One region of the Arthrobacter sp. CAN_A1 genome, then DNA from elsewhere that is predicted to be linked to it. Evidence: riboswitches for the same ligand, from Rfam matches in the RefSeq annotation. Region 1 holds a riboswitch; each other region holds the start of a gene.
What was found. A riboswitch is a leader RNA that binds a small molecule or an ion and turns the genes downstream of it on or off. The one in region 1 is predicted to bind S-adenosylmethionine.
Positions count from the first base shown of each region.

Region 2: it holds a riboswitch for S-adenosylmethionine, as region 1 does, so the genes downstream of both, IWX62_RS13335 (MFS transporter) here and sfnG (dimethylsulfone monooxygenase SfnG) in region 1, are expected to answer to the same signal.
Region 3: it holds a riboswitch for S-adenosylmethionine, as region 1 does, so the genes downstream of both, IWX62_RS12565 (aminotransferase class V-fold PLP-dependent enzyme) here and sfnG (dimethylsulfone monooxygenase SfnG) in region 1, are expected to answer to the same signal.

Region 1 covers NZ_JADOUR010000001.1:139,172-149,350, reverse strand. The annotation lists gene IWX62_RS00705 (SurA N-terminal domain-containing protein) at 1-762, opposite strand, end outside; gene IWX62_RS00700 (DUF427 domain-containing protein) at 1,325-1,819, opposite strand; gene IWX62_RS00695 (carbon-nitrogen hydrolase family protein) at 1,891-2,697, shown strand; gene IWX62_RS00690 (CoA-binding protein) at 2,841-3,344, opposite strand; gene IWX62_RS00685 (O-acetylhomoserine aminocarboxypropyltransferase/cysteine synthase family protein) at 3,341-4,672, opposite strand; gene sfnG (dimethylsulfone monooxygenase SfnG) at 4,672-5,829, opposite strand; SAM riboswitch class I at 5,835-5,939, opposite strand; gene acs (acetate--CoA ligase) at 6,017-7,960, opposite strand; gene IWX62_RS00670 (ABC transporter permease) at 7,951-8,877, opposite strand; gene IWX62_RS00665 (aliphatic sulfonate ABC transporter substrate-binding protein) at 8,874-9,914, opposite strand; gene IWX62_RS00660 (ABC transporter ATP-binding protein) at 10,060-10,179, opposite strand, start outside.
Region 2 covers NZ_JADOUR010000013.1:1,647-11,825, reverse strand. The annotation lists gene lspA (signal peptidase II) at 1-544, shown strand, start outside; gene IWX62_RS13365 (RluA family pseudouridine synthase) at 541-1,476, shown strand; gene dnaE (DNA polymerase III subunit alpha) at 1,546-5,112, shown strand; gene IWX62_RS13355 (flavin reductase family protein) at 5,172-5,690, opposite strand; gene IWX62_RS13350 (hypothetical protein) at 5,746-6,258, shown strand; gene IWX62_RS13345 (NADPH:quinone reductase) at 6,321-7,340, shown strand; gene IWX62_RS13340 (hypothetical protein) at 7,392-7,661, shown strand; SAM riboswitch class IV at 7,725-7,839, shown strand; gene IWX62_RS13335 (MFS transporter) at 7,879-9,216, shown strand; gene IWX62_RS13330 (LLM class flavin-dependent oxidoreductase) at 9,224-10,179, shown strand, end outside.
Region 3 covers NZ_JADOUR010000011.1:53,868-64,046, reverse strand. The annotation lists gene IWX62_RS12580 (metal ABC transporter ATP-binding protein) at 1-210, opposite strand, end outside; gene IWX62_RS12575 (metal ABC transporter substrate-binding protein) at 207-1,115, opposite strand; gene IWX62_RS12570 (class I SAM-dependent methyltransferase) at 1,163-1,921, opposite strand; gene IWX62_RS12565 (aminotransferase class V-fold PLP-dependent enzyme) at 2,008-3,372, opposite strand; SAM riboswitch class IV at 3,408-3,521, opposite strand; gene hisN (histidinol-phosphatase) at 3,576-4,385, opposite strand; gene IWX62_RS12555 (cold-shock protein) at 4,551-4,754, opposite strand; gene rsgA (ribosome small subunit-dependent GTPase A) at 4,857-5,990, opposite strand; gene aroA (3-phosphoshikimate 1-carboxyvinyltransferase) at 5,992-7,323, opposite strand; gene IWX62_RS12540 (DoxX family protein) at 7,340-7,918, opposite strand; gene IWX62_RS12535 (sigma-70 family RNA polymerase sigma factor) at 8,104-8,883, shown strand; gene rsrA (mycothiol system anti-sigma-R factor) at 8,880-9,140, shown strand; gene IWX62_RS16460 (50S ribosomal protein bL37) at 9,218-9,292, opposite strand; gene IWX62_RS12525 (zinc-binding dehydrogenase) at 9,430-10,179, shown strand, end outside.

The DNA.
Region 1 (10,179 bases):
GACGTCAGCTTCCTCACGGAGGCTGGTCACCAGGGACTCCGCTGCTGCGGACTCCTTCTGGCTCTTGAGCTGCTCCTCCAGAGCCGGCTTTGCTTCCTCGAAGGGAGGAACCTCAGTCTCCTCGCCGCTCTGGGCGTTCTGCTCTTCCTGCTGGGCTACTGCCTCATCGTAGGCAGCGGTGAGCTCTTCCTCTGAGGGCGCGGTGTCTCCGGCCTCCTCCTGGATGAGCTGTTCCACCTGGACCTGGGTGGTCAGCTGGTCGTTGACTGTTGCCTCGTCCATGCCCTGCTCGGCGAGCGCCGCGTAGAACTCGTCGGCCGAGCCGAGCTGGTTCGCTGCTACAAGCTCGTCGAGTGCTGCGGTGATGGCTTCGTCGCTTGCCTCAAGCCCCCGCTCGCCGGCTTCCTGGACCAGCAGTTCGGTGCCGATCATTCCCTCAACGGTCTGGGTTTTCAGCTCATCCTGGTCGACGGCTTCCCCTGACATCTGTGACTGGATTGCGGCCTGCTCGTACTGGGCGGTGTATACGGACTCGAAGTCCGCCTTGAGGATTTCGCTGCCGTTCACGAGCGCCACGACGTCGGGCACTCCCTCAAGATCGGGGTCGGCTACTTCTGGGGCCGCGTCGGGTGCTGCACTTTCGTTGGCGGGGGACTGCGACGACTCGGATCCTGACTCGCTGCCGCTCTCGGGTGTGCCGCATGCTGACACCACCGACACAATTCCGGCCAAGGCAATACTCAGTAACAACTTCTTCCGCACAATATTCTCCTGCCAGATAGATAACCAACCTGCGAAGGTATCAGCTCTCTATGAGCGTTACCTGAACGTTACGCTCCGTTCCGTTCCTCCCGAACATTGTGCAGCTGTGGTGGGTTGCCCCGCCTTGGCCGGTGACTGCTCCGGCCATTTGTGCAGCTGTGGCGGGCTGCACGTGGCGGAACCCGCCACAGCTGCACAGATGCTGGCTGCAGATTCGGCTCACCCGCCACAGCTACACAAGTGATTCCATCAGGAGGGACCCAGGTGAGCCGTTTGATCAGGAGCACCCCTCGGTGACGAGCGGACGGTTCCATGCGAAGTTGCTCGGATCCCCTTACGGGGTCTGGGCTGCGATAGAAGGCGGGCTTTTGTCACTCAACATTTTCCTTTACTCCTACCTCCGGCCCGGTAGGAGCGCCGCAGAGCTGGGCTTCTCGGCGCTGACCGTTGACCTGATGGAACGCTTCGGTTCGCCATCTGATGCAGTGGAGGCGCAGCATGACATTTATTGGGCCCTCAGGAGGATTCTGCTGGAGGTCCACCATGACCTGGCCGGAGTGATTCACCAGCCCCAGGTGCCCGGCGCGCCCTTGAAGGGACCAACGATGCGGCTGGTGATCCAGCCGCCGTAAAAGTCGCCCTCCTGGGCCTTGACCACCTCGCCGTCGATCTGGCAGCGGTCCATGGCTCCCGGGTAAATCGCCACCCTGGTCCGGAGTGCCTCGAAGCCGGGGGTAGGGCTGGGATAGGTCCACCCGGCGCGCTGGGCACGGCGGCGCCCGCTGACGACGTCGTAGTAGGCCGCCATGCCCTTGTACTCGCAGAGCGAGGAACCCTCCGCAGCGACCAGCGCACCGGCCACGAAGTCGTCGATCGGCACGTAGTACACCGGGGGGTGGCTGGTTTCGAGGACGCGGACCGCGGTGGTGCTCTCAGCGATCACTGTGCCCCCAAACTCGATCACTATCCGCTCGGTGGTGGTCTCCAGACGGGGTGGCCGCGGGTAGTCCCACACGGACTCCTGGCCGGGGCCCGGGACGATAGGTTGCAGTGTCATAACCCAACGATAGGACGTTCAGGCATTCGGTAGGCTGTGAGGGCACCTATTTCATGATGAAAGCGGCGACAATGAAGATCAGCGTTGGGCAGTTCCGGCCGGGCGGCGACGTCTCGGACAACCTCAGGACCATGCGGGGGCTCGCCGAGAAGGCGCGCTCCGAAGGATCGGAGCTGATCGTCTTTCCGGAGGAATCCATGTTCTCCATTGGAAAAGTGGAGGGTTCACTGGCGGCCGCCGTGGACGAGAACTGGTCGACGTTCGTTCAGCAGCTGTCCTTCATCGCCGTGGAACTGGGCATCGCCATTGTTGCCGGCGGGTATGAGGGCAGCGGTGAGGACCGCCCCTACAACACGCTGGTCCTGGTGGATGCCACGGGGAAGATCGTGGACACCTACCGCAAGCTTCACCTCTACGACGCCTTCAGTTACCAGGAGTCCACCCGGATCAAACCGGGCGACGGCGGTATCAAGGTGGTCACCATCGGTGACCTCACCGTGGGCCTCATGACCTGCTATGACATCCGCTTCCCGGAACAGGCCCGCGCGCTCGCTGACCGCGGGGCTGACCTGATTCTGGTGCCGGCCGCCTGGTTCAAGGGCGACCACAAGGTGGATCATTGGGAAACCCTGCTCAAGGCCCGAGCGATTGAGAACACCGTCTGGATTGCTGCGGCGGGGACCTCGAGTGGGCACACGATTGGCCACTCCGCCATTCTGGACCCGATGGGTATCCCCCAGGTCTTCCTCACCGATGAGAACGAGGGCGTGGTCACCACCGACGTCTCACGCCGCCGGATCGCCGACGTCAGGGAGTTCCTGCCGGTTCTGAAGAACCGCCGCTTTGCGCGCAACGAGGAAATCGTCGAGTCCCACTAGCCCATCCCCCTTGGCCAACTCACTAGGCCGGGTCAAAACCCTGGGTTGAGTCAACAGAAATGACCACTTTCCGGGGAAATTTCGGTCATTTCTGTTGACTCAACCCAAGGGGCGGGGCGGTGGGGGAGATGAGGTGGGCGGGGCTAGGCGGTGACCTGGCGCTTTGAGGAGATTACTCCCGTGTTGAAGCCGGCCAGGTTCAGCCCGCCGTGGAACCGGGCGTGCTCAATCTTGATACATCGGTCCATGACTACGTTGAGGCCAGCCTCCTCGGCGTCGTGCGCGACTCCCTCATGCCAGGACCCCAGCTGCAGCCACAGCGTCTTCGCGCCGACCGCCTTCGTCTCCTCAAGGACACCCGGGAGGTCGTCATGCTTCCGGAAGACGTCAACAATGTCGGGAACCTCGGGCAGGTCGGCCAGTGACGCATACACCGGCTGCCCCAGAATCTCCTTGGCCACCGGGTTCACGAAGTACAGCCGGTACGGCGACGACGACTGCAGGTACGTGGCCACAAAGTAGGACGCGCGGGACGGCTTGTCCGACGCCCCGACAATCGCCACCGACTTGGCATGACGCAGGAGGGCGAGCCGTTCGGGTGCTGACGGGCCCTCCCAGGTCCGTGCCGTTTCCAGATCAGCGCTCATGCCTGAACTCCTTCGGTGGGATTCGGTGCAGCGGCAAGGTGTGGCGTGGTGGCAAGGTCCAGCGCCTGGTCGATGTCCCACAGGATATCGTCAAGGTCCTCCAGTCCGATCGAGATCCTGACCAGGTCCTCGGGGATACCGGCCGTGACCAGCTGTTCAGCTGACAGCTGCTGGTGCGTCGTCGAGCCGGGGTGGATGACCAGGGTTCGTGCGTCGCCGACGTTCGCCAGGTGCGAGGCGAGCTGCAGCGATTCAATGAACTTCTGCCCGGCAGCCCGGCCGCCCTTCACCCCAAAGCTGAAGACCGATCCTGGCCCCTGCGGCAGGTATTTGGCTGCCCGCTCGAAGTGACGATGCGAGGGGAGCCCGGCGAAGTTCACGTACTCAACCCGGGGGTCGTTTTCCAACCACTCGGCGACCGCCTGCGCGTTGGACAGGTGCTCATCCATCCGCTGGGCCAGGGTTTCCACGCCCTGCAGCAGCTGGAACGCCGACATGGGGGAGAGGGACGGGCCGATATCCCGCAGCTGCTCGGTGCGCAGCTTGGTCAGGAACCCGTATTCGCCGAAGTTGGCCCACCACTGGATATTGCCGTAGGACGGTACCGGCTCCGTCATGGTGGGGAACTTGCCGTTGCCCCAGTCGAAGGTACCGGCCTCGACGACGACGCCGCCCAGGGTGGTCCCGTGCCCGCCGATGAACTTGGTGGCTGAGTGGATCACGATGTCAGCGCCGTGCTCGATTGGACGGATCAGGTAGGGGGTGCTCAGGGTGGAGTCGATGATCAGCGGCACCCCGGCGTCGTGGGCGATCTTCGCCAGCCCCTGGATGTCGGCGATCTCGCCGGACGGGTTGGCGATCACCTCGGCGTAGACGGCTTTTGTGTTGTCCTGGATGGCCGCGGCATAGTCGGCGGGGTCGGTGCCGGGCACAAATGTGGTGTCAATGCCGAACCGGCGCAGGGTCACATCGAGCTGGGTGACGGTGCCGCCGTACAGCTGGGAGGCCGCGACGATGTGATCGCCCGCCTGGCAGAGGGCAGCGAAGGTGATGAATTCGGCGCTCATGCCCGACGCCGTCGCGACCGCCCCGATGCCACCCTCCAGGGAGGCGATCCGCTCCTCGAACGCGGCGACCGTGGGGTTGCCGATCCGCGAGTAGATGTTGCCGTACTTTTGGAGCGCAAACAGGTTGGCGGCGTCGGCCGTGTCCTTGAACACGAACGACGTCGTCTGGTAGATGGGTACTGCCCGGGCCCCGTGGGCCGAGTCGGGAGTGCCTCCAGCGTGGAGGGCTCGCGTGCGGAAACCGAAGCTGCGGTCAGCCATCAGACACCTGCCTTAATATTCTCGGGTGTTACGTCGTCGACAATGAAATCTAGGCCCTCTTTGCGGGCGAGGTCCGCTTCAAGCTCGCGGACGATGGGGAGGATGTCCTTGCCGAAGGCTTCGACTTCCTCCTGGAAGTGCAGGTAGCAGGTCAGCATGAGGTTCACGCCGATCTTCTTGTACTCGACGATGCGCTCGGCGATCTGCTCGGGCGTCCCGATGAGCTGCGTTCTGAACCCGTCGTTGTACTGGATCAGGTCCTCGAAGGACGAGTCGGCCCACATACCCTTGCCGTCCCTGGTGGACGCGCCAGCCTCCTGGACCGCGTCCCGGAACCCTTCGACGGCTGGCTTATGCGCCTTGGCCACGATCTCCCGGAGGGTTTCACGGGCTTCCTTCTCGGTGTCCCGGGCAATCACGAAGCCGTTGAGCCCAAACCTCGGATGCCGCCCGGCGTCCGCCGCTGACGCCTGCACGCCCGCGACGTTCTCCTTGAACCCCTCGAGGTCCTTTCCGTTGGAGAAGTACCAGTCGGCCACCCGACCCGCGGTCGCCTGCGCCGCCGTCGAGTTCCCACCGAAGAAGATCTCCGGATGCGGCCGCCCGGGCACGTCAACGGGCGGCGGGTTGAGGGTGAAATCGGTGATGTTGTAGTACTTCCCGGCCTGGGAGTAGTTCTGCTCGGTCCACAGGCCGCGGAGGATCCTGATGAATTCCTCGGTGCGGACGTACCGTTCGTCGTGCTCCAGCCACGGCAGACCGAACCCGGTGAACTCACTCTTCAGCCAGCCCGAGACGATGTTCACCGCCGCCCGCCCACCGGAAATGTGGTCGGCGGTGATGATGAACTTCGCCAGGACACCCGGCTGCCACATGCCGGGATGGACTGCCGCAATCACCTTCAGCCTTTCCGTGGCCCCGAGCAGCGCCAGCGAGAACGCGGTGGCCTCGTGCTGCTTGTCGGCGCCGTACGACGCCGCGTACCGGGTCTGCGACAGGGCGTACTCGAAGCCGGCCCTTTCGGCGATACGCGCGAGTTTCTTGTTGTAGTCGAAGTCCCAACTGGTGCGCTGCTCAATGGTCGAAACGACCAGCCCGCCGCTCACGTTGGGAACCCAATAGGCGAATTTGAGGGGTTGGGAAAGGTCAATAGCCATGAAAACCTCCATCGTGCCTGGCATTAGCACCCTCATGTCACTGCCGGGGCAGTGGCCAGGGTTGCTGCGGTGTCAATGAGCCAGATCTCTCGTACCGCTCGGGATGGTCACCACCAGTGTGGCAGTCCCATCGTGGTAGGCCAAGAATGTTGCTCCCGGTTGCAGGTGCGGGCCTGGCTGCCCGGGGTCACGGCGACGCCCGCGCGGCCAGGACCGCGGCGATACCGGGCACGCACGCCTCGTTCTGCAGCGAGGTAGTGTCACCGAGTGTGGTGTTCTCGTACAGCTGGGTCAGCAACCGGCGCATGATCTTCCCCGACCGGGTTTTCGGGACGTCAGCGACGACGACGACGGCGGCAGGCTTGGCGATCGGCCCGATCACCGTTCCGACGTGATCCCGCAGGATCCTGGCCACCTCCTCCGGTGTGGGCACCCCGCCAGCCGATGAGGAGAGCACGACGAACGCGGCAATGGCATGACCGGTCAGCGGGTCGGCGACCGGGCACACCCCCGCCTCGATCACCCACGGGTGGGCCACCAGCGCCGATTCAATCTCAATGGTCGAGAGCCGGTGACCCGACACGTTGAGCACGTCATCGATGCGGCCGAGGATCCAGGTGTCGCCGTCGTCGTCATACCGGGCGCCGTCACCGGCCAGGAACCAGCCCTGGACTGCGAACTTCCGCCAATAGGAATCCAGGTAACGCTGTGGGTTGCCCCAGACGGTCCTCGCCATGGCGGGGCCGGTCTGGTCCACCACGATCAGGCCCTGCTCGCCCGGCGGGACCGGATGGCCGGCGTCGTCGACAATCCGGGTGCTCACGCCGGGCAGGGCGCGGGAGGCGCAGCCGGGCTTGAAGGACCCATCGGTGGGGCGGGGGGAGAGGATGGTGGCGCCGGTTTCGGATTGCCACCAGGTGTCCACCACCGGCGCGGTGCCGGCTCCAAGGTGTTTCCTGAACCAGCGCCAGGCCTCGGGGTTGGTCGCCTCACCGACCGTGCCGAGGATCCGGATGCTGGAGAGGTCGTAACCGGCTGGCACGCCGTCCGGGAACCAGCCCATCAGCGACCGGATCAGGGTGGGCGCGGTGTAATAACTGGTCACGCCGTAGCGCTCGATGATCTCGAAGTGCCGCCCCGGATGGGGGGTGTTGGGGGTGCCCTCGAAGATCACCTGGGTGGCGCCGTTGGAGAGCGGCCCGTAGATCTCGTAGGTGTGGGCAGTGACCCAGGCCAGGTCGGCAGTGCACCAGTGCACGTCGGCGTCCCGCTGGTCCGGGTCGGGGTGGCTAAACAGGTAGTCGAAGCTCCACGACGCCTGGGTGAGATACCCGCCGGAGGTGTGCACCAGGCCCTTGGGTTTCCCGGTGGTGCCGGAGGTATACATGATGAACAGGGGAGTCTCGGCGTCGAACGGCTCAGCGGTGTGCCGGGGTGAGGCGGCGTCGACGGCGTCATGCCACCAGACGTCGCGGCCCTCGGTCCAGTCGATGGCGCTGCCTGTGCGGCGGATCACCAGGACGTGTTCGATGCTGGTGGACCCCGAGACGGCCTCGTCGGCGTTGGCCTTGACCGGTACCGCCGCGCCGCGGCGGTACTGCCCATCGGTGGTGACCAGCAGCTTGGCTCCGGTGTCCTCGACCCGGAACCGGAGCGCCTCGGCGGAGAACCCACCGAATACCAGCGAATGCACAGCGCCGATCCTGGCGCAGGCCAGGGTGATGACGACGGTTTCCACGAGTACCGGCAGGTAGATGACCACCCGGTCGCCCTTGCCGATCCCCAGGTGCAGCAGGGCGTTGGCGGCGCGGGACACCTCATCCTGCAGCTGGGAGTAGGTGACGGTGCGACGGTCACCGGGCTCGCCCTCGAAGTGCAGGGCCACCTTGTCGCCCAGCCCGGCGTTGACGTGCCGGTCCACGCAGTTGTGGGCTACGTTGAGCTGGCCTCCGGCGAACCACTCGATGACTGGGACGGTGAGTTCCTCGCCGCCCGGAACAGGGAGGGCCGGCTGGAAGGTGTGCACCGAGGACCATCCGGTGGCCCAGTCCAGGCGGCGGGCCTGCTGTTCCCAGAATTCCAGCCGGTCGGTCTCGGTGAGCGGGTCGGCTTCCTGCAGCCTCACGCCCATCGCCGGACCGCCCACTTCTCGGCAATCCCCAGCAGCGCGTCGGTGGTCTTGCCGATGACGGCCAGCAGGATGATGGCCAGGAAGATCCTGTCCACCCGGCCGTTGTTTTGTGAGTCGCTGAGCAGATATCCGAGGCCCAGGGAAGAGGCGATCAATTCAGCGGCGACCAAAAACAGCCAGGCCTGCGCGAGACCCAGCCGCAGTCCCGAGAAAACTGAGGGAATCACCGCCGGCAACTGCACCGTGGTCAGCAGCTTGAACCCGTTGAGCCCGAACGCCCGGCCGGCCTCCACCAGGTTCCGGTCTACGTGACGCAACGCCAGATAGACGGTGGTGAAAACAGGGAAGAACGCCCCGATCAGGATCAGGGTGATCTTCGAATCCTCGCCGATCTTCATCCAGAGGATCAGCAGCGGCACCCAGGCCAGCGATGGAACGGCACGCAACGCGCCGATGGTCGGCGCCAGCAGAGCGTCGGCGATCCGGGACAGTCCCACCACGGAGCCGACCGCCAGGCCCAGGGCTGCGCCGAAGGTGAAGCCCAGGAGCACCCGTTGGGTGGAGATACCGACGTGGGTCCACAGCTCACCGCGCTGGATCAGTTCGACGGCGGCGTTGAACACCGCGGCAGGTGGCGGCACCTGGACAGCGCTGAACAGGCCGGTCACCGAGTTCAACTGCCACACGGTGACGATCAACGCGGGCAGGATCAGCCCGAGAAGCAGACGCACCCAGCCGTGCCGCAGCGGGCCGGCCTGGGACCATCCATGTGCCGGTCCGCCCCGTCCGGGCTGCGGCTGGGCGGCGTCTGCCGTTGCTACGGTGGAGCCGGGGGCTGCCAAGGGTGCAAGCCCCTCAGGCCTGGCCACTCCCGTAACACTGTTCCCGGTGGGATAGGGATTCCCGCCGCGGGTCATGAGGAAGCCTCAATCGCTGCGGGGTCTGCGTTACGCACCAGGGAGTCATCAAAGAGGGTGTCCAGCGCTTCGTCGACCTGTTCCTGACTGGATACGTCACCGGATTCGACGAACACCGGACCGATCTTCTCCAGCACGGCCCGCTGTGCCTCGCCCGGGGCCGGATCGACGTTGAGGTTGGTGCGATCGATGATGACAGCATTGGCGATCTCGACGTCGATTCCCGCCACCTCGGCGAGTATCTCCGCCGTTTCCTCAGGGTTCTCCTTCGCCCATTCGCGCGCCTTCTCGTAGGCGTTGACTACCATCTGGGCCACCTCGGGGCTCTCCGCCAGGAAGTCCTCGGTGGCGTTCAGGAACCCGTAGGTGTTGAAGTCGATGTCCCTGAAGAACAGCGTGGCACCGTCCTGCTCCGCCGAGGCCATAATCGGGTCAAGCCCCGACCACGCGTCGACCGACCCGTTGGCCAAGGCGGCCCGGCCGTCGGCGTGCTGCAGGTTCTGGACCGTCACCTCGGAGGGATCGATCCCGCCGGCCTCGAGGGCCTGCAGGAGGAAGAAGTAGGGGTCAGTGCCCTTAGTCGCGGCGATTGACTTGCCCCGCAGATCCTCGATCTCCTTGATATCGGAATCCGCGTTGGTCACCAGGGCTGCCCATTCCGGCTGGGAGTAGATGTCGATGGCCTTGATGGGCGACCCGTTGGATCGGGCCAGGAGGGCGGCTGAGCCGGCGGTGGAGCCGACGTCGATCGCTCCGGCCCGCAACGCCTCATTAGCCTTGTTGGACCCGGCGGACTGGATCCAGTTGACGGTGATGTTCTCGGCGGCGAGCTCGTCCTCAAGCCAGCCCTGCTCCTTGATGACCAGGCTCAGCGGGTTGTAGGTGGCGAAGTCGATGTTCAGTTCGCCACCGGCAGGACCAGCCGATTCGGCGTCTTCACCGGCCATGCAACCCGTGAGGGTGAGCGAGGCGACGGCGGCGAGTGCTGCAGCGGCCAGAACGGTGCGGCGGGGGGAAGGTGCTGGTGTGCGGTTCATGAGGGTCCTTTGGGGTGAGACACATTGCCCGGGCCGGGTTGTGTAGAACGAACAAAAATGGAGTGGGTGCGAGCGCGGCACCGGGTACCGCGACACTGCACAGAGTGAAGGCGGTGGTGCCGGAAGGCAGGAAGGAGAACGCGGCCTAGTGGCCGGTGACTCCGAGGGAAGCCAGCAGGGAGCTGCGCATTCGGCCCAGATCCGCCGAGTTGCGGTTACGGGGGCGATCCCCGGGCACAGTCAGCACCTCGGTGATCGTCGCCCC
Region 2 (10,179 bases), on a different contig from region 1:
GGCCGCCAGTCACCGGCGGCGGACCGGTGCCCGCTACGCGTTGCTTTTCGCCGCCTGCTGCGCCGTCATCTATGTTGCCGACCAGCTGACCAAGATCTGGGTGGTTTCCACGATGACGGAGGGTCAGATCACCCCCGTGCTTCCGCCGCTTCTGAACTGGCACTTCATCCGCAACCCCGGGGCTGCGTTTTCCATTGGCACAGACTACACCTGGGTGTTCACCATCATCATGGCGGTCGTGTCCATCGCCATCCTCACGCAGGTCCGCAAGATTGCCTCCTGGTGGTGGGCCACGGCGCTGGGGCTCGTCCTCGGCGGCGCGCTGGGCAACCTCACCGACAGGCTGGTCCGGGAACCCTCCTTCGGCCAGGGCCACGTTGTCGATTTCATTGCCCTCCCCAACTTCGCCATTTTCAACATCGCGGATTCGGGAGTGGTCACGGGAGTCTGCCTGATCTGCCTTCTCACCCTGCGTGGCATCGGCATGGACGGCAAACGCAGCAATGACGAACCGTCGCCCGACGGCTCGGCGGACGCCAAGTGAACGCCGTCGAACGGGACGAACGGGTCCCCGTGGACCTGGCCGGATCCCGCGCTGACGCCGTCCTCGCCACCCTGGCCGGGGTGTCCCGGTCCGCTGCCGCCGCCTGGTGCGTCGCAGGATTCGTGACCAGCGACGGGAAACCGGTCGGGAAGTCCGACCGCCCTGCCGCCGGCGCGGTGCTCCGGATCCGGGTTCCTGAAAGTGTCGACCCACTCGCTGTTGTGGTGGAGACCGTCGACGGCATGGGCATCCTGTACGACGACGACGAGCTGGTGGTCATCGACAAGCCGGTCGGTGTTGCGGCGCACCCCTCACCGGGTTGGGTGGGGCCCACCGTTGTTGGCGCCCTCGCCGGCGCGGGCTACCGCATCTCGACGTCGGGCGCCCCCGAACGCGCCGGGATTGTGCACCGCCTCGATGTGGGCACCTCCGGGGCCATGGTGGTCGCCAAGACCGAACACTCCTACACGGTGCTGAAGCGGGCGTTCAAGGAACGCACCGTGGACAAGGTGTACCACGCGTTGGTGCAGGGGCTCCCGGACCCGCTCGAGGGGACCATCGACGCGCCGATCGGCAGGCATCCCGCTCACGACTGGCGGTTCGCTGTGCTTGAGGACGGCAGACCCTCCAGAACCCACTACCGGGTGCTTGAGGCGTTCGGGAAGGCCAGCCTGCTGGAGGTCAACCTCGAGACGGGCAGGACCCACCAGATCCGTGTCCACTTCTCCGCCCTCCGCCACCCGTGCGTGGGTGACCTGACCTACGGTGCCGACCCACGGTTTTCAGCCAACCTGGGGTTGACCCGCCAGTGGCTGCACGCCCAGCAGCTCACGTTCGAGCATCCGGTGACCGGGGTAACGGTCAGCGCGACCAGCCCCTACCCGAACGATCTCCAGTACGCCCTCGACGCCCTGGCTTCCGGCACCATCTGAGCCGGGGCGGCGCGCCTCCGGCCCGGCAGGTCAGCCGGAGGAGGGGGCCGGCTGACCTAGAATGGGAGGGTGGTTTCAACAGCATCCCCCCAAGCTTCCCCGGCCAAGCCAACCCGCGAAGATTCCTTCGTTCACCTGCACAATCACACCGAGTATTCAATGCTCGACGGCGCCGCGCGGCTGACTGACCTGTTCAGCCACACCGAGGAACTGGGCATGAACGCCCTGGCCACCACCGACCATGGGTTTGTCTTCGGGGCCTTCGATTTCTGGGACAAGGCCCGCGCTGCCGGGATCAAGCCCATCATCGGGGTCGAGGCGTACCTCACCCCGGGAACGGCGCGTGCCGACAAGACCCGCGTGAAGTGGGGCGGCGGTGGACGCGACGACGTCTCCGGTGCCGGTGCGTACACCCATATGACCCTCTGGTCCGAGACCACCGAGGGTATGCACAACCTGTTCAGGATGTCCTCCCTGGCCTCACTGGAGGGGTACCTGTACAAACCGAGGATGGACCGGGACCTGCTGCAGACCTACGGCAAGGGCCTGATCGGGACCACCGGGTGTCCCTCGGGCGAGGTGCAGACGAAGCTGCGCCTCGGCCTGTACCGTGAGGCAGTCCAGGCGGCCTCCGACTTCCGGGACATTTTCGGTGCCGACAACTTTTTCTGTGAACTGATGGACCACGGCCTGGACATTGAACGCAACGTCAAGGCCGACCTGATCAAGCTGGCCCATGAGCTGGGGTTGCCGCTGGTGGCCACCAATGACCTGCACTACACGCACGCCGAGGACTCCAAAGCCCACGCCGCCCTGTTGTGTGTGCAGTCCGGTTCCACGATGGCGGATCCCAAGCGGTTCAAGTTCGACGCCAACGAGTTCTACCTCAAATCGCCTGCCGAGATGCGCTCCATCTTCAGCGATTTTCCCGACGCCTGCGACAACACCCTCCTCATTGCCGAGCGGTGCGACGTCGAGTTCAACACCAAAGCGAACTACATGCCGGGCTTCCCCGTCCCGGAGGGGGAAAGCGAGCAGTCGTGGTTCGTGAAGGAGGTCGAGACCGGGCTGCAGTTCCGCTACCCGGCAGGGATCCCCGACGCCGTCCGCAAGCAGGCTGAATACGAGACCGGCGTCATCACCCAGATGGGCTTCCCCAGTTACTTCCTGGTGGTCGCCGACTTCATCAACTGGGCCAAGGACAACGGCATCAGGGTGGGTCCCGGCCGTGGCTCCGGTGCCGGGTCGATGGTTGCCTACGCCATGCGCATCACCGACCTCGATCCGCTCCAGCATGGGCTGATTTTCGAACGGTTCCTCAACCCCGAGCGTGTGTCGATGCCCGACTTCGACGTCGACTTCGATGATCGGCGGCGTTCGGAAGTGATCCGCTACGTCACCGAGAAGTACGGTGATGAGCGGGTGGCCATGATCGTCACCTACGGCACCATCAAGGCCAAGCAGGCCATGAAGGACTCCTCCCGGGTCATGGGGTACCCGTTCTCGATGGGGGAGCGGCTCACCAAAGCCATGCCACCCGACGTGATGGGCAAGGGGCTCGCCCTTACCGACGTGCACAACAAGGACGCCAAACGGTACTCGGAAGCCGAGGAACTCCGTGAACTCCTGAAGTCCGACGCCGACGCCGCGAAGGTCTTCGAGACCGCGCTGGGCCTGGAGGGACTGAAGCGGCAGTGGGGCGTGCACGCGGCCGGGGTCATCATGTCCTCGGATCCGCTGATCGACATCATTCCGCTGATGCGCCGTGATCAGGACGGCCAGATCATCACGCAGTTCGACTACCCCACGTGTGAGAACCTCGGCCTGATCAAAATGGACTTCCTCGGCTTGAGGAACCTGACGATCATCACCGACGCGGTGGAGAACATCAAGCTCAACAAGGACATCGAGCTGGTGCTTGAGGACCTGGACCTCGAGGACAAGGGGTCCTACGAGCTGCTGGCCCGCGGCGACACCCTGGGCGTGTTCCAGCTCGACGGCGGGCCGATGCGCGCCCTCCTGAAGCTGATGCGCCCCGACAACTTCGAAGACATCTCGGCCGTCATCGCGTTGTACCGTCCCGGACCTATGGGCGCCAACTCCCACACCAACTACGCTCTGCGCAAGACCGGCGTGCAGGAGGTGACCCCCATCCATCCCGAGCTGGAGGAACCACTCGCGGAAATTCTGGGGACCACCTACGGCCTGATCGTGTACCAGGAGCAGGTGATGGCCATCGCCCAGAAGGTTGCCGGCTACTCGCTGGGCCGCGCGGATATTCTCCGTCGGGCGATGGGCAAGAAGAAGAAGTCCGAGCTGGACAAGCAGTACGAGGGCTTCGCCAACGGCATGAAGGACAACGGGTACTCTGAAGCGGCGGTCAAGACCCTGTGGGACATCCTGCTGCCGTTCTCCGACTACGCCTTCAACAAGGCCCACTCGGCCGCCTATGGCCTGGTGTCCTACTGGACGGCGTACCTGAAGGCGCACCACCCCGCCGAGTATATGGCGGCGCTGCTCACCAGCGTTGGCGACGACAAGGACAAGCTGGCGATCTACCTCAACGAGTGCCGTCGGATGGGTATCACTGTGCTGCCGCCCGACGTCAACGAGTCGAGCGTCAACTTCACCCCGGTCGGTACGGACATCCGGTTCGGAATGGGCGCCATCCGTAACGTGGGTGCCAACGTGGTGGGCGCCATGGTGGGTGCCCGCACCGAGAAGGGCGCGTTCACCTCGTTCAGCGACTTCCTCCAGAAGGTTCCGGCGGTGGTCTGCAACAAGCGAACCATCGAATCGCTGATCAAGGCCGGGTCCTTCGACTCGTTGAAGCACCCGCGCCGGGCCCTCGCGATGATCCATGAGGAAGCGGTCGACTCAGTGATCGTTCTCAAGCGCAACGAAGCGGCCAACCAGTTTGACCTTTTCAGCGCCTTCGACGAACCCGGATCGGTGGGCGGACTGTCGGTGGAGGTGCCCGACCTGCCGGAGTGGGAGAAGAAGGACAAGCTCTCCTTCGAACGGGACATGCTGGGCCTCTACGTCTCCGACCACCCGTTGCAGGGTCTCGACGGGATCCTCAGCCAGCACGCCGATTCGTCGATTACGTCAATCATCAGCGACGAGGGCCCGGCCGACGGCGCCATGGTCACCATCGCGGGCATGATCACCTCGCTGCAGCGGCGAATCGCGAAGAACAGCGGCAACGCCTATGCCCGCGCGGAGATCGAGGATCTCGCCGGGTCGATGGAAGTCATGTTCTTCGGTCAGGTCTACGGTCCGATCGCGGGGGTGCTCGCGGAGGACCTGATCGTCGTCGTCCGCGGACGTTTGCAGCGGCGCGACGACGGCGCGGTCACCCTCAACGCGCAGGAACTGAGCGTCCCCGACCTCAGCGAAGGACATTCAGGGCCGGTGGTCATTTCCATGGCCCACCACAAGGCCACCGAGACGGCGGTCGTCGCACTGCGGGACGTCCTGAGAACCCATCCCGGCACCAGCGAAGTCCAGATCCGGTTGAACAGCAACCGGAAGGTTGAGGTCATGCGGTTGGGGGTCGAGCTGCGGGTCAACCCGACGTCGTCGCTTTTCGGCGACCTCAAGGTGCTCCTCGGCCCCGCCTGCCTGGACGTGTAACCGGAAGCTGGAAGTGTAACCGGAAGTGGACGTCTGACCGGCTGGCCAGATCTCCCCGGTCAGATTTCGTAGTCCAGCGCGGTGGGCTGCCCGTACGCCCCGCCGTGATAGAGGAGGGGAACGCCGAGCGGGCCCACCTCCCCGGACTGCACTTCAGCGACCACCACGGCGTTGTTCTCGAAGGATAACCGCATGCTGATCCGCCCGATCAGGTGGGCTGCGACGTCGTCCAGGAGCGGCACCCCGTGCGGTCCGGGCTTCCAATGATCGCCCTCGAACCGGTTACGGCTCCGGGCAAAGCGGTCGGCGAGTTCCCGGTTGGCGAGGCCAAGCATGTGCACGCCAATGTAGTTGGTGTTCGCGATGGCGGGCCAGGAGGACGAGGTGCGGGCCATGTTGAAGGTGAACCGCGGCGGGGCTGCGGAGAGCGAGGACACCGACGTCGCAGTGAAGCCGAAGGGTTTACCCTGGTACACCGCGGTGATGATCGTCACCCCGGCCGGGTGGCGTCGAAACGCGTCTCTGAAGGCTTCTGTCGGGTCGGTGTCAGGCTGGTCGGCTGGGTCTAGGGGATCCACGCACCCCACCCTAGGCGAGGTACCGGCGACCCATAACTTTGTTAATGTATAAGTCATGCACCCCTCCACTCCTGATGCCGGGCAGCCCGGCAGCTATCCGCCGCCCGTGTACACGGTAGCCACCGATGACACAGCGGTTCCGCCCACGTCCCTGCTGTGGTGGGCCAGCGCAATGGTGGGGCTGGGGCTGGTGATGGGAGTCATCTGGTGGTTCGCAGCACCCGGCGGCGGACTCTATGGAGACCCGGCACCCGAAGAGGCCGGCCTGTTGAGCGATCTCACACTGGGTGGTCTTCAACTGGTGGTCGGCATTGTGGTGGGTTGGCTCCTGGTCCAGCGGATGGACCTGCCCGGGGCCTGGCAACGGATCGGCGCAGCAGTAGGAGGGTCATTGATCGGGTCTGTGCTCGCCGTCGTCGTCGGACAGTGGCTGGGCATGATGTTCGGAGCCGATCCCGAGTTTGTGCTGCACTCGCTGGGCGCGGCAGCTATCTGGCCCGCCGCTGCGGCCCTTGTGGTGTTCATTTCGGCCCTGATCGAGCTGGCCTGGGGTAAACGCCGCACCTAGCTCAGGCCGGGGGTCCCCGACATCACGGGAATAGTGAGTGGGGCCAGCCCGTTCCATCAGCCATGAAAGCAATCGTTTACTCCCACACCGGCCCCTCAACCGTTCTCTCCCTCGCAGACCGCGACGTCGCTGCTCCCGGCCCCGGAGAAGTTCGGGTGCGCATCGTCGCCTCGGGCGTAAATCCCACCGATTGGAAGGCGCGCTCCGCCGGCGACCTGGCCTTCGCGGAGGTGGTCCCGAACCAGGACGGCGCCGGGATCGTGGATGCACTGGGTGAGGGCGTAACGGACGCAGAGGTCGGCGACCGGGTGTGGCTGTACCTTGCGGCCCACGGGCGCCCGACCGGGACAGCCCAGGAGTTTGCCGTTCTTCCGGCTGACCGGGTCGTAAAGCTACCGGAGGGCATTGATTTCGACGTCGCCGCCAGCCTCGGTGTTCCAGCGATGACGGCGCACCGGGCGCTGACCGTTCACGAGCACGGTCCATCCCGGCTCGCACCGGAGGCCCTTACGGGCCGCGTGGTTCTTGTGCAGGGTGGGGCGGGTGCCGTGGGTCATGCAGCGATCCAGCTGGCTGTCTGGGCGGGTGCGACAGTGATCGCGACGGTCAGCAGCGACTCGAAGGCAGAGTTGGCATCCGCCGCTGGAGCCCATTATGTGGTCCGGTACCCCGATGACTCACTGGCCGACCGCATCCTCGAGATTGCACCCGATGGCGTCGATCAGGTGGTGGAGGTGGCACCGGCCCAGAACGCGGGGCTCGACGTCGAGGTACTCGCCAATCACGGGAGCATCGCCTATTACGCGAACAACAATGGGGACGATTTCACCGCCCCGATTATTGCGAGCTTCGCGAAGAACGTCCGCTGGCAGGGTCTGCTTCTGTACACGGTGGGACCCGTTGCCCTGCGCGCCGCTGCCGAGGACATTACCGCTGCGCTGCGGGCTGGCGTCCTGCCGGTGGGGGAGTCGTCGGGGCTCCCGCTGACCTGGTTCCCGCTCGAGGAAACAGCCGCCGCCCACGACGCCGTCGAGAGCGGCGTCACCGGCAAGGTCCTGATCCGCGTAGCCGATATAAGGTAACGACACAGCCTGCGTTGCGCAGCTGACTGAGAATGTTCCGAGGAGTGGGAAATGGCGTTCGTGCATCAGAATTTCGTTCGCCGTCTCCTACGCCGTCTGGGGCGCGGGCTGGTGCTTGGCGTCTCGGCGGGACTCTTTGTGGGGATCGTTGCTGCGGTCGTGACCTCAGGGGGAACCGACAACGCCCTCCGCAGCGATGTGGGGTGGGGCGCCGGGTTGTTGGCGTTCGCCATCGCCTTTCTGTTCACCATTTGTCTCCCCTCACACGACGCGGTCGACGGACCGCCGCAGTACGGTCAGCTGCGCGGTCCGCGGCCGTAGGCCCAGTCATGTGGCGTCATGAGCTTTAGCAGAAGCTGCGTCAGACCATAGTCTCGAAAGCAGAATCAAGAGTCCCGACGCAAAACCCTGGTTTGTCGGGCGGCAACCCTCCCGCTGTAGCGGGGTGCCCCAGGTGATGATTCGGCCCGATGCGGAACCGCACGGGCAAGTATGGCGTCTCTGAACCGGTTGCGCCTGATGTGCAAGGGGTTGTTCCATGTCCGTCGTCGAATCCGTTGCGGTACCCACACCCGCAATCCGCATCCGTGACAAGAAGCGTGTCCTTAGTTCGGCCTTTGTCGGCACCACCATCGAGTGGTACGACTTCTATTTGTATGGCACGGCCGCGGCGCTGATTTTCAACACCCAGTTCTTCCCCCAGTCCTCGGCATTCGCCGGTGTCCTGGCCTCATTTGCCACCTTCGCCGTGGGCTTCTTTGCGCGGCCGGTGGGCGGGATCCTGGCAGGTCACCTCGGTGACCGCATCGGCCGCAAAGCCCTGCTGGTGGCGTCACTCGTCACCATGGGTGTTGCCTCAACGGGCATTGGTCTTCTACCGAACTACGACAGTATTGGGAGTTTCGCCGTCGTCGGGCTGGTGGCGCTCCGCCTCTTGCAGGGGCTATCGGCCGGCGCCGAATGGGGAGGTTCGGCCCTGCTCTCGGTCGAACACGCTCCACGACACCTCCGCGGGTTCTTCGGAAGCTTCACCCAGGTGGGTTCAGCCGCCGGCATGCTGCTGGCCACCAGCGCCTTCGCCATCACCCAGTTGGCCATGACTGCCGAGCAGTTTCAATCCTTCGGGTGGCGGATCCCGTTCCTGGCCAGCGCAGTCCTGGTGGTCATTGGTTTGGTCATCCGGCTTGGTGTTGAGGATGCGCCCCAGTTTCAGCAGCTCAAGGCCGAAAACAACACCGCGAAGGCGCCCATTGCTGAGGTGTTGAAGTATCACCGTCGTAGCCTGCTCGTGGCGATCGGTCTCCGTCTGGCTCAACCGGCGTTGTTCGTCGTGCTCACCGTATACCTTCTCGGGTACATCAGTTCCCGCCGGGACGATACGACGTCGGGACTGACCGCGGTCCTCGTCGGTTCTGCGGTGGGCCTGATCTCGGGTCCGTTCTGGGGGTGGCTTTCCGACCGCTACGGCAGGCGGCCCATCGCCATCGCGGGTGCGATTGGTATCGGCATCTTTGTGTGGCCATTGTTCTGGTTCCTCGACCATGGCCCGCTGGTCCTGCTGCCGCTGGTGATGATTCTGGGAATGAATGTCCTGCACGATTCGATTTACGGCCCGCAGGCGGCGTGGTTTGCTGAGCAGTTCCCGTTGCACCTGCGCTACAGCGGAGTGTCGTTCGGCTATCAGGTGGGCACGGTCCTCTCCGGGGGTCTCACGCCGTTCATCGCGGCGGCTCTCCTCAATGTTGGCGGCGGTCAGCCCTGGCTGATCTGCGGCTACCTGACCCTGCTGGCGGCGCTGTCCACTCTCGCCGCCGTTGCGGCGAAGGACCCCGCTCGTGCGTACGCCAAAGACCACTCCACTCCCGATACTTTCTAGGAGACCAATGAAGAAGTCCATCCTGCTCAACGCCTTTGAAATGCTTGTCCCAGTTCACCAGTCGCCCGGTCTGTGGAGGCACCCTGAGGATCAGAGCCGTCGATACAGCGAGCTCACCTACTGGACCTCCCTGGCCACCACGCTGGAAGAGGGAGGCTTCCACGGCATCTTCTTCGCTGACATTCTGGGACAGTACGACGTCTACGCGGGGAACGCTGATGAAGCTGTGCGCGGCGGAGTGCAATACCCGATGCTGGACCCACTGCTGATTGTGAGCGCGTTGGCGGCGGCGACCAGCCGAATCGGCTTCGGAGTCACCGCATCCCTCACCTACGAACAGCCCTACCTGTTGGCGCGAAAATTCAGCACCCTGGACCATCTCACCAAGGGGCGGGTGGCATGGAACATCGTCACGTCCTATCAGGACTCCGCCGCCCAAAATCTCGGACTCACTGAACAAATCCCGCACGACCAAAGGTATGACCGTGCGGAGGAGTACATGGACGTGGTCTACAAGCTGTGGGAAGGCTCGGTTGATGATGATGCGGTCAGGGCAGACAAGGCTGCCAACGTCTTTGTTGATCCAGCAAAGGTGCGTGGCATCGGCCACGAGGGTGAACATTTCACCGTTCCTGGACCCGCCCTGACCGAGCCATCACCTCAGCGCACCCCCTTGTTGTTTCAGGCCGGAGCTTCGCCCCGGGGACAGGCCTTTGCTGCGAACCACGCCGAGGCGATCTTCTTCAGCGGGTACTCCACCGAACTGACACGCACATGGGTGGACGGCATTCGTGCGGCCCTTGCTGCTAAGGGTCGCGCGCGGGACTCTGTGAGGATCTTCGCGATGGCAACGGTCATTGTGGCGGAAACGGACGAAGCCGCCGCGGCGCGGTTGGACGACTACACCCGCTACGTTGATCCGCAGGCCGCGCTGGCTCTTTTTGCTGGCTGGACCGGTGTGGA
Region 3 (10,179 bases), on a different contig from region 1:
CTGGACCAGGCCCATCAGGCATTTGAAAAGCGTCGATTTGCCCGACCCATTGACCCCGATCAGCCCGCAGATCCGCGCTCTTGCCAGGGTGAGGTCGACGTCGGAGAGCGCGGTGACCTCGTTGTAGCTGACGCTGAGCCCCGAGACGGAGATGGCTGCCACGGGGTCGACGTCCGCGGAGGTGGGGTGGGGTGGGGCGAACGAGGTCATGAGGTGAGCCCTTCAGTGATCATGGCGATGTCGTACCGGAGGAGATCGAGGAAGGTCGGTACTGGCCCGTCCGGCCCGGACAGCGAGTCGACATAGAGCGGACCTGCCAGCCTGGCGCCCGTAGCGAGGGCAACCTGTTCCTGGGCGGACGGGTTGACCGTCGACTCGCAGAACACGGCGGGCACGTCGTTGGCTTCGACAAAGCCGATCACCTCCCTGATCTGGCGGGGAGTTCCTTCGGCGTCCGAGTTGACAGGCCAGATAAACGCCTCGTCGAGACCTGCATCCCGCGCCAGGTAGGAGAAGGCGCCCTCGCAGGTGACCAGGGCGGGGGTCGACGCCTCGGTAAAGGCCGCCCGTAGATCTTCGAGCATGGTCTGCAGCTCGGCTTTGATGCGCAGGCCGTTACCCTCGAATTGGGCGGCGTGCGCCGGGCTGAGCTCGGTCAGGGCGGCCACAATGTTGTCGACATAGACCTGCGCTGCAGCCGGTGACATCCAGGCGTGCGGATTGGGTAGGCCCCGGTAAGCGCCGGAGCGGATGTCCACGGGTTCCACCCCCTCGGAGAGGACCACATGGGGGGCATCGACGGAGAGGACAAAGCGTTTGAACCACCGCTCCAGGCCCAGCCCGTTGTCGAGGATCAGATCGGCGTCCTGGGCGTTGACCAGGTCGGATGGAGTGGGATCATAACCGTGAATTTCGGCGCCGATCTTGGTGATCGATTCGACCCGGACATGCCCGCCGCCGACCTGGTCGGTGAGGTCAGCAAGCACACTGAAGGTGGTCAGGACCATAGGCCGGTCATCGCTGTCGGCGGGCCTGGCCTCCGCTGCGGGGCTCACCCCGCAGCCGGCCAGCGTCAGCACCGTCAGCAGAGCGAGCGGAAGCAGAAATTTCGGCATACCTAAATCTAGCTCAAAGGGGTCCCTAAACGAAGGGTTTCATAACGTCAGGCTGTGAATGCCCGCCACACGTGGGTGAAGTACGGCAGGTCCACAGCAGTCTCCGTGGTGAATCCCAGATGCTCGTGGAGGTACCAGTCGAGGTTGGCTTCCACCTTCGCGCGAATCACCGGGGTGGCCCGCCGATAGTAGCTTCTGGATTTCGCCAGCTCCACGATGTCCGCCGTGGTCAGTGTCTGCGTCCAGCGGATAGCCAGATGTTCGGGTAGCCCGAAGTCCTCCCCGATGGTCGGCCGATGATCGGGCTTGTAGACATCGCCGGCGTGCATGATCCGGGTGAGCCGGTGCACCCACGGGATCGAGACGTCCAACTGATTCCACAGCAGCGCTAGACGGCCCCCGGGAACGAGGATCCGCGCGGCCTCGCGGGTAGCTGCCGCCGGATCGAGCCAATGCCAGGCCTGGGCGATGGTCACCAGCTGTACCGAGGCCGTGGCCAGGCCGGTCGCCTCGGCGGTCCCCACCACGGTGGTCACCAGGGGGAGCTTGGTCCGCAGAACGTCGAGCATGTCGTGGGAAGGGTCGACGGCGGTAACGTCCAGTCCGCGCCTCACCAGCTCCGCAGTGAAAAGCCCGGTGCCGGCTCCGACGTCGGCTGCGGACCGGGCTCCCGCAGCCAGGACCCAGTCGACGCTCTCCGCCGGGTAGCCGGGCCGGACACTGTCATACTGCGCACCGCCATCGAGATAGCCCCCGGCAAGGTGGAGCCGCCGGGTGGCATGCAGACGTGGGCCGCCGCGGGGCATGGTGGGTTCTCCTTCGCAGCCGGGACAGGGTGGGCCTGAGCCTAGGGTATCGTGCGCCCGGGGTGCGGGCCGGTTCGGATAGGCAGTTAGTCGCTGGCGCACGGCGCCGCACCGGCCGTCCCCGGCGTATGGGGAGCCCACTCCGGGAAGGTGCGGGTTTCGACAGCCGGGACCCAGCGTTCCTCGTCCACTACGTAGTCGGCCGTCAGGCCATGGGTCAGCAGGGACCGGAGCGCGTCAAGGAGGCGGTCCACATCGGCGAGCCGTGACCCGAGTCCGACACTGGCCCGCAATGATCCTGAGGGAAGTCCGAGCCGGGTGAGCAGCGGGTGGGCGCAGAACCTGCCATCTCGCAGCCCCACCCCGTGCTCAGCCGAAAGATAGGCGGCAACCAGCCCGGCGTCGTACCCGGCAACCGAGAAGTTGACGACCCCGATCGGCTCGGCACTGTCAGGGAAGAGCCGGTGAACCGTGACCCCGGGCAGTTCGGTGAGGCCGGTGACCAGAGCCGACCGGAGAGTGTGTTCGTGGGATTGCCAGGCGCGATGATCAAGGGAGGCTAGCACCCCCGCGGCGTGGGCCAGCGCTCCCGCACCCACCACATTGGGTGATCCACCCTCGTGCCGGGCCGGTCCGGTGGCCCAGGACACCGAATCAACCCTGACCTGGCGGACCGCTCCGCCGCCGGCGAGGTAGGGTGTGCCGGCGTCCAGCCAGTCGGAACGGCCCACCAGTACGCCCGCGCCGAACGGCGCGTAGAGCTTGTGACCCGAGAACGCCACATAGTCGATACCGTAACGGTTGATGTCGATCCGACGGTGCGGGGCCAGTTGGGCTGCGTCGACGACGATCCGTGCGCCGTGGGCATGGGCCAGTCGCGCCAGCTCCCTGACAGGGAGCACCTCGCCGGTGACATTGGATGCGCCGGAGACGGCGAGCAGGGTCACCCCGCCGGTTGCCAGCTCAGCGCGGACCCGGTCCAGGGTATCGGCGAGCGTTGTGCCGGCGGTGAGGCTGCGATGCGGTAGTTGCTGCCAGGGGAGCAGATTGGCGTGGTGCTCAATGTCGAGGTACAGCACGTCACCCGTGGCGGGGACGCACCCGGCGAGGAGGTTCAACGAATCGGTGGTGTTTCGGGTGAAGATCACTGTGTCGTCGCCACGCCCGCCCACGAACCGCCGGATCGCTGTCCTCGCATTCTCATACAGCGACGTGGACACCTGGGAGGTATAGCCGGCACCCCGGTGGACGCTGGCGTAGTAGGGCAGGACCATGGCAACGAAATCCTGCACCTCGGCGAGGGCAGGGGTAGACGCCGCGTAGTCAAGGTTGATGTACCTGACCTCACCACCCCCGAGGACCGGTACTAGCAGGCCGCTCCCGACGACGTCGGCCAAGGGGGCGTCCGTCCGGGCTGGATGCTGAGCCACTGTGCTGGGTGCAAGAGTCATGAGGGATCTCCAAGGGTGTGGACCCCACGCCAGGGTGTCCGCGCTTGCCGCACCCGCTCAGGTACGGCCTGGTCGTCACCCGGGGCACCCCGCCGCGACGGGAGGGTTGCCGGCCAGCAAACCGGGGTTTAGCGCTGGCACTCGTGACCAATAGGGAGAGCCTAGGGCACGGGGAGTGCCCTGGTCAGCTTTGTTACGGAATCTTAAAGCAGGTCATCCACATCGGGGTTGAGGATCTGCAGCACATCGTTATGCAGTGTGCTGTTCGTCGCCAGCGCGTTGCCGCCGAACGGGCCGTCAGTGCCCTCGAGGGACGTGAAACGGCCGCCCGCCTCGGTGATGATCGGTACTAGCGCCGCCATGTCATACAGGTTCAACTCGGGTTCACAGGCAATATCGACGGCGCCCTCAGCGACCAGGCAATAGGACCAGAAGTCCCCATACGCGCGACTGCGCCAGACGGAGTCGGTCAGGGTCAGGAATTCCGGCAGGTTTCCGCGTTCCTTCCAGCCCGACAGGCTCGAATAGGACAGCGACGCATCCTCCAACCGCGACACGTTCGACACCTTGAGCCGGGTCGCTGCCGCCAGCGACTTACCCATGTAGGCGCCGGTCCCGGTGGCCGCCCACCAGCGTTTACCCAGCGCAGGTGCGCTGACCAGACCGACAACCGGCTGCCCCTCATCAACGAGGGCAATCAGGGTGGCCCAGACCGGGACGCCCCGCACAAAACTCTTGGTGCCGTCGATGGGGTCGATGATCCAGCGCCGCGAACCGGCGCCGCTGCTGCCGAACTCTTCGCCGAGCACTGCGTCGCGGGGGCGGGCCCGGGAGAGCTGGCCCCGAATCGACTCCTCCGCTGCTTTGTCGGCGTCGGTGACGGGGGTGAGATCAGGCTTGGTTTCCACCACCAGATCGAGGGCCTTGAATCGCGACATGGTCTGGTCGTCTACAGAATCGGCCATCACGTGGGCAAGGCGCAGATCATCGTTGTAACTTTGGCGGTGGTTCATACCTTCAACCTATCGCCTAACGTCGCCATAGTGCGGGACGCTCTCCAGGTCGTGGCACCACTGCTGCTGTACCAGGGTCTTAAACGCCACAGGACACCGGCGGCGGCGGGCCGCTGCGGTGTCCTGTGGGGAGCCGTCCAGTGGGACGGCTACGTAGCTGGGTGATTAGATAACGGTGATATTCTCGGCCTGCGGTCCCTTGGGGCCCTGCGTGGTCTCGAAGTTGACCTTCTGGTTCTCTTCGAGGGCGCGGAATCCGCTGGAGTTGATTGCTGAGAAGTGGGCGAAAACATCCGCGCCGCCGTCGTCAGGAGCAATGAATCCAAAGCCCTTTTCAGCGTTGAACCATTTGACTGTACCTGTTGCCATTTTTTTCATATTCCTTGTGTGTGAGAATCCCCCCGTGCTTCGGGGTTCTCGTTGAGGTGAAAACTAGTGCTCAACACCACAACTCCTTTAAGCCTATCAGGTCTACTGTTCGCCGAGCTCTTTAGCTTCTTGAGTATTTCCCTTGGGCTCGGGGACGCTGGAACCGAGCAGCCGCCGCAGCGATGCCAGCCGCACGGGCCCCGAAACGCCGGCACGGCCTTCGCTGACCCAGGGATCCAGGCCGCACTTCACGGCGAGCCGGTCGTGACGGCAGCCCCTGGCACAATCCGCTGTCCCTGGCTCAAGGTCAGGGAAGGCCTGAAGGATGCGATCCGGGTCCACATGGGCCAGACCGAACGAGCGGATACCCGGGGTGTCGATAATCCAGGTGCCCGGCAGGGAATCCCCGGCTTTCAAGGCAATCGCCGACGACGACGTGTGCCGCCCGCGCCCAGTCACGGCATTGACCCCGCCGGTGGCCCGGTTGGATCCGGTCAGTGCGTTGACCATGGTGGACTTGCCCACACCCGAGTGTCCCAGCAGCACGCTGACCTTCCCGTCGAGGTGCGACCGCAACTGACTGACCGCGTCTCCGAGGAGCCGGGCGGACAGTCCGTCGTCCGAGGTGCTTTCCACCCCCTCATCGTCGATGGCCGTTCGGCTGATGATGACCGGCAGGTCAAGGTGCCGGTAGTTGTCGAGCAATTCGGTAGGATCCCGCAGATCGGCTTTGGTCACGCAGAGGATCGGCTGGATCCCGGCGTCGTACGCTGCCACCAGGGCCCGGTCGATGAATCCGGTTCTCGGTTCCGGGTTGGCGGCCGCCACCACGATGACCAGCTGGTCGGCGTTGGCGACGACGGCGCGCTCGACCGGGTCGGTGTCGTCGGCGCTGCGGCGCAGCAGGGTCCGGCGCTCCTCCACCCGGACCAGGCGTGCCAGGGCGTCGGGCCCACCGGAGAGGTCGCCCACCAGTGCGACCAGGTCACCGGCAACCACCGGCGTCCGGCGTAGTTCCCGGGCCCGGGCGGCAATGACCAGCCGTTCGCCGTCGGCGTCCTCGGCCACCACCGCGGTGTAGCGCCCCCGGTCGACTGTGACAATCCGCCCGGTGACGGCGTCGTCGTAGGCGGGACGGTCCTTGGTGCGGGGCCGGCTGCCCTTCTTGTTGGGCCGGACCCTGATGTCGGATTCGTCCCAGGACCGCGATCCTCCGCGGTTCCCCCCGGTAGCCATGTCAGCGCCCGCTGGCGGGGTGGGTCTGGGCGGACACGGGGTGTCCGGTCGCGGCGAGATCGGCCCACAGTTCGGGGAACTGCGGCATCGTCTTGGCGGTGGTCTCAATGTTCTCGACCTCCACCCCCGGGACGGCGAGGCCGAGGATGGCACCCGCAGTGGCCATTCGATGGTCGTCGTAGGTCCTGAAGAGTCCGTCGTGGAGCGGCGCGGGCGTGATGGCCAGTCCGTCGGCGGTCTCGGTGACATCTCCGCCGAGCCGGTTGATCTCGGTGGCCAGCGCCTTGAGGCGGTCGGTTTCGTGGCCGCGCAGGTGGGCGATGCCGGTGAGGACCGACGGCGAATCCGCCAACGCGCAGAGCGCGGCAACGGTTGGAGCCAGCTCACTGGTATCGGCGAACGTAGCCCCCTTGATGCTGGCGGCGCCCGTTACTGTCAGGGTGCTGTCGGTGAGGGATACCTTTGCTCCGAGGGTCGCCAGGATTTGCCGCCATTGGTCGCCCACTTGGGTGGTCCCCACCGGCCAGTTGGGGATCCGCACGGTGCCACCGGTGACCAGTGCAGCGGCGAGGAACGGGCCGGCGTTGGAGAGGTCCTGCTCGATCCGCACGTCGAAGGCGGTGATGGCACCGGGGGACACCCGCCACTGGTTGGGAACAGAGTCATCCACCTCCACCCCCACCTCCCGCAGTACCTTGACGGTCATGGCGATGTGATCGAGGCTCGGGACCGGGGGTCCCACATGTTCAAGATGAAGCCCGGTGGTGAAGCGTGCGCCTACGAGCAGCAGGGCGGAAACGAATTGCGACGAGGCGCTGGCATCGACGACCAGCCTGCCGCCGGGGACTTCCCCGGTGCCGGTGACCGAGAAGGGCAACGACTGGGCGCCGTCGCCGTCGATCCTGGCCCCGAGCCCACGGAGCGCCTCGATCACGGCACCCATGGGCCGTTTCCGGGCATGGGGGTCACCGTCGAACGACGTGGTTCCCCGCCGCAGGGCCGCAAGCGGCGGGACGAACCTCATCACGGTGCCCGCCAGTCCACAGTCAATTGACGCGTCGTGGGGTTTGGAGAAGTCGACCGGGGTGACGAGTAGATCGGGGCCAAACGCCCCGTCGCCGGCAACCTCTTCGCAGTCAGCGCCGAGTGCCCTGAGCGCATTGACCATCAGGAGCGAGTCGCGGGAGATGAGCGGCGCCCTCAGCCGCGAGGGTCCGTCAGCCAGTGCGGCAAGAATCAGGAACCGGTTGGTCAGCGACTTGGAGCCGGGTACCTGAACTGTCGCATCGACCGGTGAGGTCGCGTAGGGTGCCCGCCAATGCGACAGCTCCATGTGGGTCACTGTGGTGCTAGCCCACCAGATCGGAGGCGGTCTTGCGGACTGACTTGTTGGCCTTCTTCAGCTGCTTCTCAGTGTCCCGGGCAATGGTCTTGGCGCTCTTGCGGGTATCGTGGGTCAGCGCCTTGGCATTGCGCTTCGCATCGGAGGCGAAGTGCTCGGCGCGCCACGCGAGGCCGGGCCGGCCGTTGGTGTCGACGGAGGCTAGCAGCACGGCGCCGATCAGGGAGACGTTCTTCAAGAGCTGGTTCCGACGGTGCTTCCGGGCCTCGGCAGTGGAGGAATCGGCCGACTTGAAGTCGACCAGCGTGTTCAGACCCGCGGTGCCGACCAGCACCAGCGCGGCGACCCGGGAGAACCGACCGATGCCGAGCAGCGCTGCGGCGCCCACCTGGGCCGCACCGAGCGCCTGCGCCACCACCTTCTCATTGGCGGTCACCGAGGCTGCTGAAGGAACTGCCTTATTGATCAGGTCAAGGGTGGGGCGGAGCTGGGTGCCCGCGGCTTCGGCATTCCGCAGCCGGTCGATTCCGGCTGCCACGAACGAACTGGCGAGCATGGGGCGGGCTACTACGCGAACAAGGGTCATGATTGCCTCCCGGCTGTGGACTGATGGGGAACTTGAGTCCTAGTTTTGCACTTTTAAACTAGTAAGGCGACACGGGTATCTGCGGCACGGCCCCGGTGGTTCGTTGGAATAACCAAACACCACCATCGGTTATACCCCTCAGACAATCAAACGACTGATCAACCACAAGCACGACAGGGAGGCGGATGATGACGGCACCAGCCTCAACAGTCAGTAAGACGCCTGATTTCCAGCTGACAGTTACACCAGTGCGGCCAGTCAGGGCCGGGCGCGTAGACTTTTCATCAATGAATACAACAGCCGCGGCGGGTAGCGCCCCAGTCGAAGACGATCAACTGGATGTGTCAACAGAGTCGGACGCGGATCGCAAGATCCGGTTCGAACGTGACGCCATGCAGTATGTGGATCAGCTCTACTCGGCTGCCATGAGGATGGCACGCAACCCGGCGGACGCTGAGGACCTGGTCCAGGAGGCCTATACCAAGGCCTTCTCAGCGTTCCACCAGTACAAGCCGGGCACGAACCTGAAGGCCTGGCTGTACCGCATCCTCACCAACACGTATATCAACCTGTACCGGAAGCGTCAGCGGGAACCATTGCAGTCGCACTCGGACACCATCGAGGACTGGCAGCTCGCCAAAGCGGCTGAGCACACCCCCACCGGACTGCGGTCGGCTGAGGTGGAAGCGCTGGATCATCTCCCCGATTCGGACGTCAAGCAGGCGTTGCAGGCCATCCCGGAGGAGTTCCGGTTGGCGGTGTATTTCTCCGACGTCGAGGGGTACGCGTACAAGGAAATTTCGGAAATTATGAACACGCCAATTGGCACGGTCATGTCGAGGCTGCACCGTGGGCGCAAGCTGTTGCGGGAACTGCTGGCCGAATACGCCCACGATCGCGGCCTGGGTGCAGCGAAGGTAGCGGCGGGCAGCGACTCGGCCAAGACACAGGAGAGTGGAAAATGAGCGATTGCGAGAGCCTCGGCGACTGCGCCGATTCCAGAATCGAGCGCCTGTACGACTACCTCGACGGAGCCTTGTCGCATGACGACCTGGTGGAGATCAAAAACCACCTCGAGGATTGCCCCGAGTGCGCTGAAGAACACGACCTGGAATGCGTGATCCGTTCAGTGGTCAAGCGGTCCTGCACCGAGGTGGCACCCACCACTTTGAAGACCAGCATCCTGGATCGGATCAGCCAGATCAAAACAGCCGAGCACTGACGCCCGACACGCAAAAAGGGAGCCTCTGCAGCCGATAACCGGCGCGGAGGCTCCCTTTTTGCTGCTAGCCCGACTGCTCAGGCGTTGGGGCGCTTACCGTGGTTAGCGCCGCCCTTCTTGCGGTCGCGCTTCTTGCGTGCTCGCTTGCTCATGGCTGCCTCCTTGCTTCTAAAGTATTTTGGACTACCATCCAGTCTCCCACACTTCGGAGGGCTGCCCCTAAACCACCCATGTCGTTGCCCCTGGGCTTCGTCCTAGGATGGAAGGACCCGAACTGAAGGAGTACCACGTGACCCGCGCTGTATACGTCGACTCATTTTCCGCCGAGGACCCCCTGAACGGTTTGGTCATCGGAGACCTGGCCGCCAGCGACCCGCCCGACGGGTACCGCCGGGTCACCGTCCGGGCGTCCGCCCTGAACCACCACGACCTGTGGTCCCTGAAGGGGGTGGGACTCAGCGCTGACAAACTGCCCATGATCCTCGGTTGCGATGCCGCGGGAGTCGACGACGACGGCAACGAAGTCCTGGTCCACGGAGTCATCTCCACCCCCGGATGGGAAGGGGATGAAACCCTCGATCCCAGGCGCACCCTGCTGTCCGAGAAGCTGCCGGGCGCCATGGCCGACACCGTGTGGGTCCCGGAACGCAACCTCGTTCCCAAGCCCCCCGAGCTGAGTTTCGAGGAGGCTGCCTGCCTGCCCACCTCCTGGCTGACCGCCTACCGGATGCTGTTCACCGTGTCGCCCGCCGCCCCGGGATCCACCCTACTGGTGCAGGGTGCCGGCGGAGGAGTCGCCACCGCTCTGATCGCGATGGCCAGTGCGGCAGGTTTCCGGGTTTGGGCGACCAGCAGGAGTAAGGACAAACAGGAGCGGGCGCTGGAACTGGGTGCCGCCGCAGTGTTCGACGACGGCGCGCGTCTGCCGGAGCGGGTCGACGTCGTCTTCGATTCCGTGGGCGACGCCACCTGGTCACATTCGCTGAAGTCGCTGAAGCCCGGCGGGGCGGTGGTGACCTGCGGGGCCACCAGCGGCCCG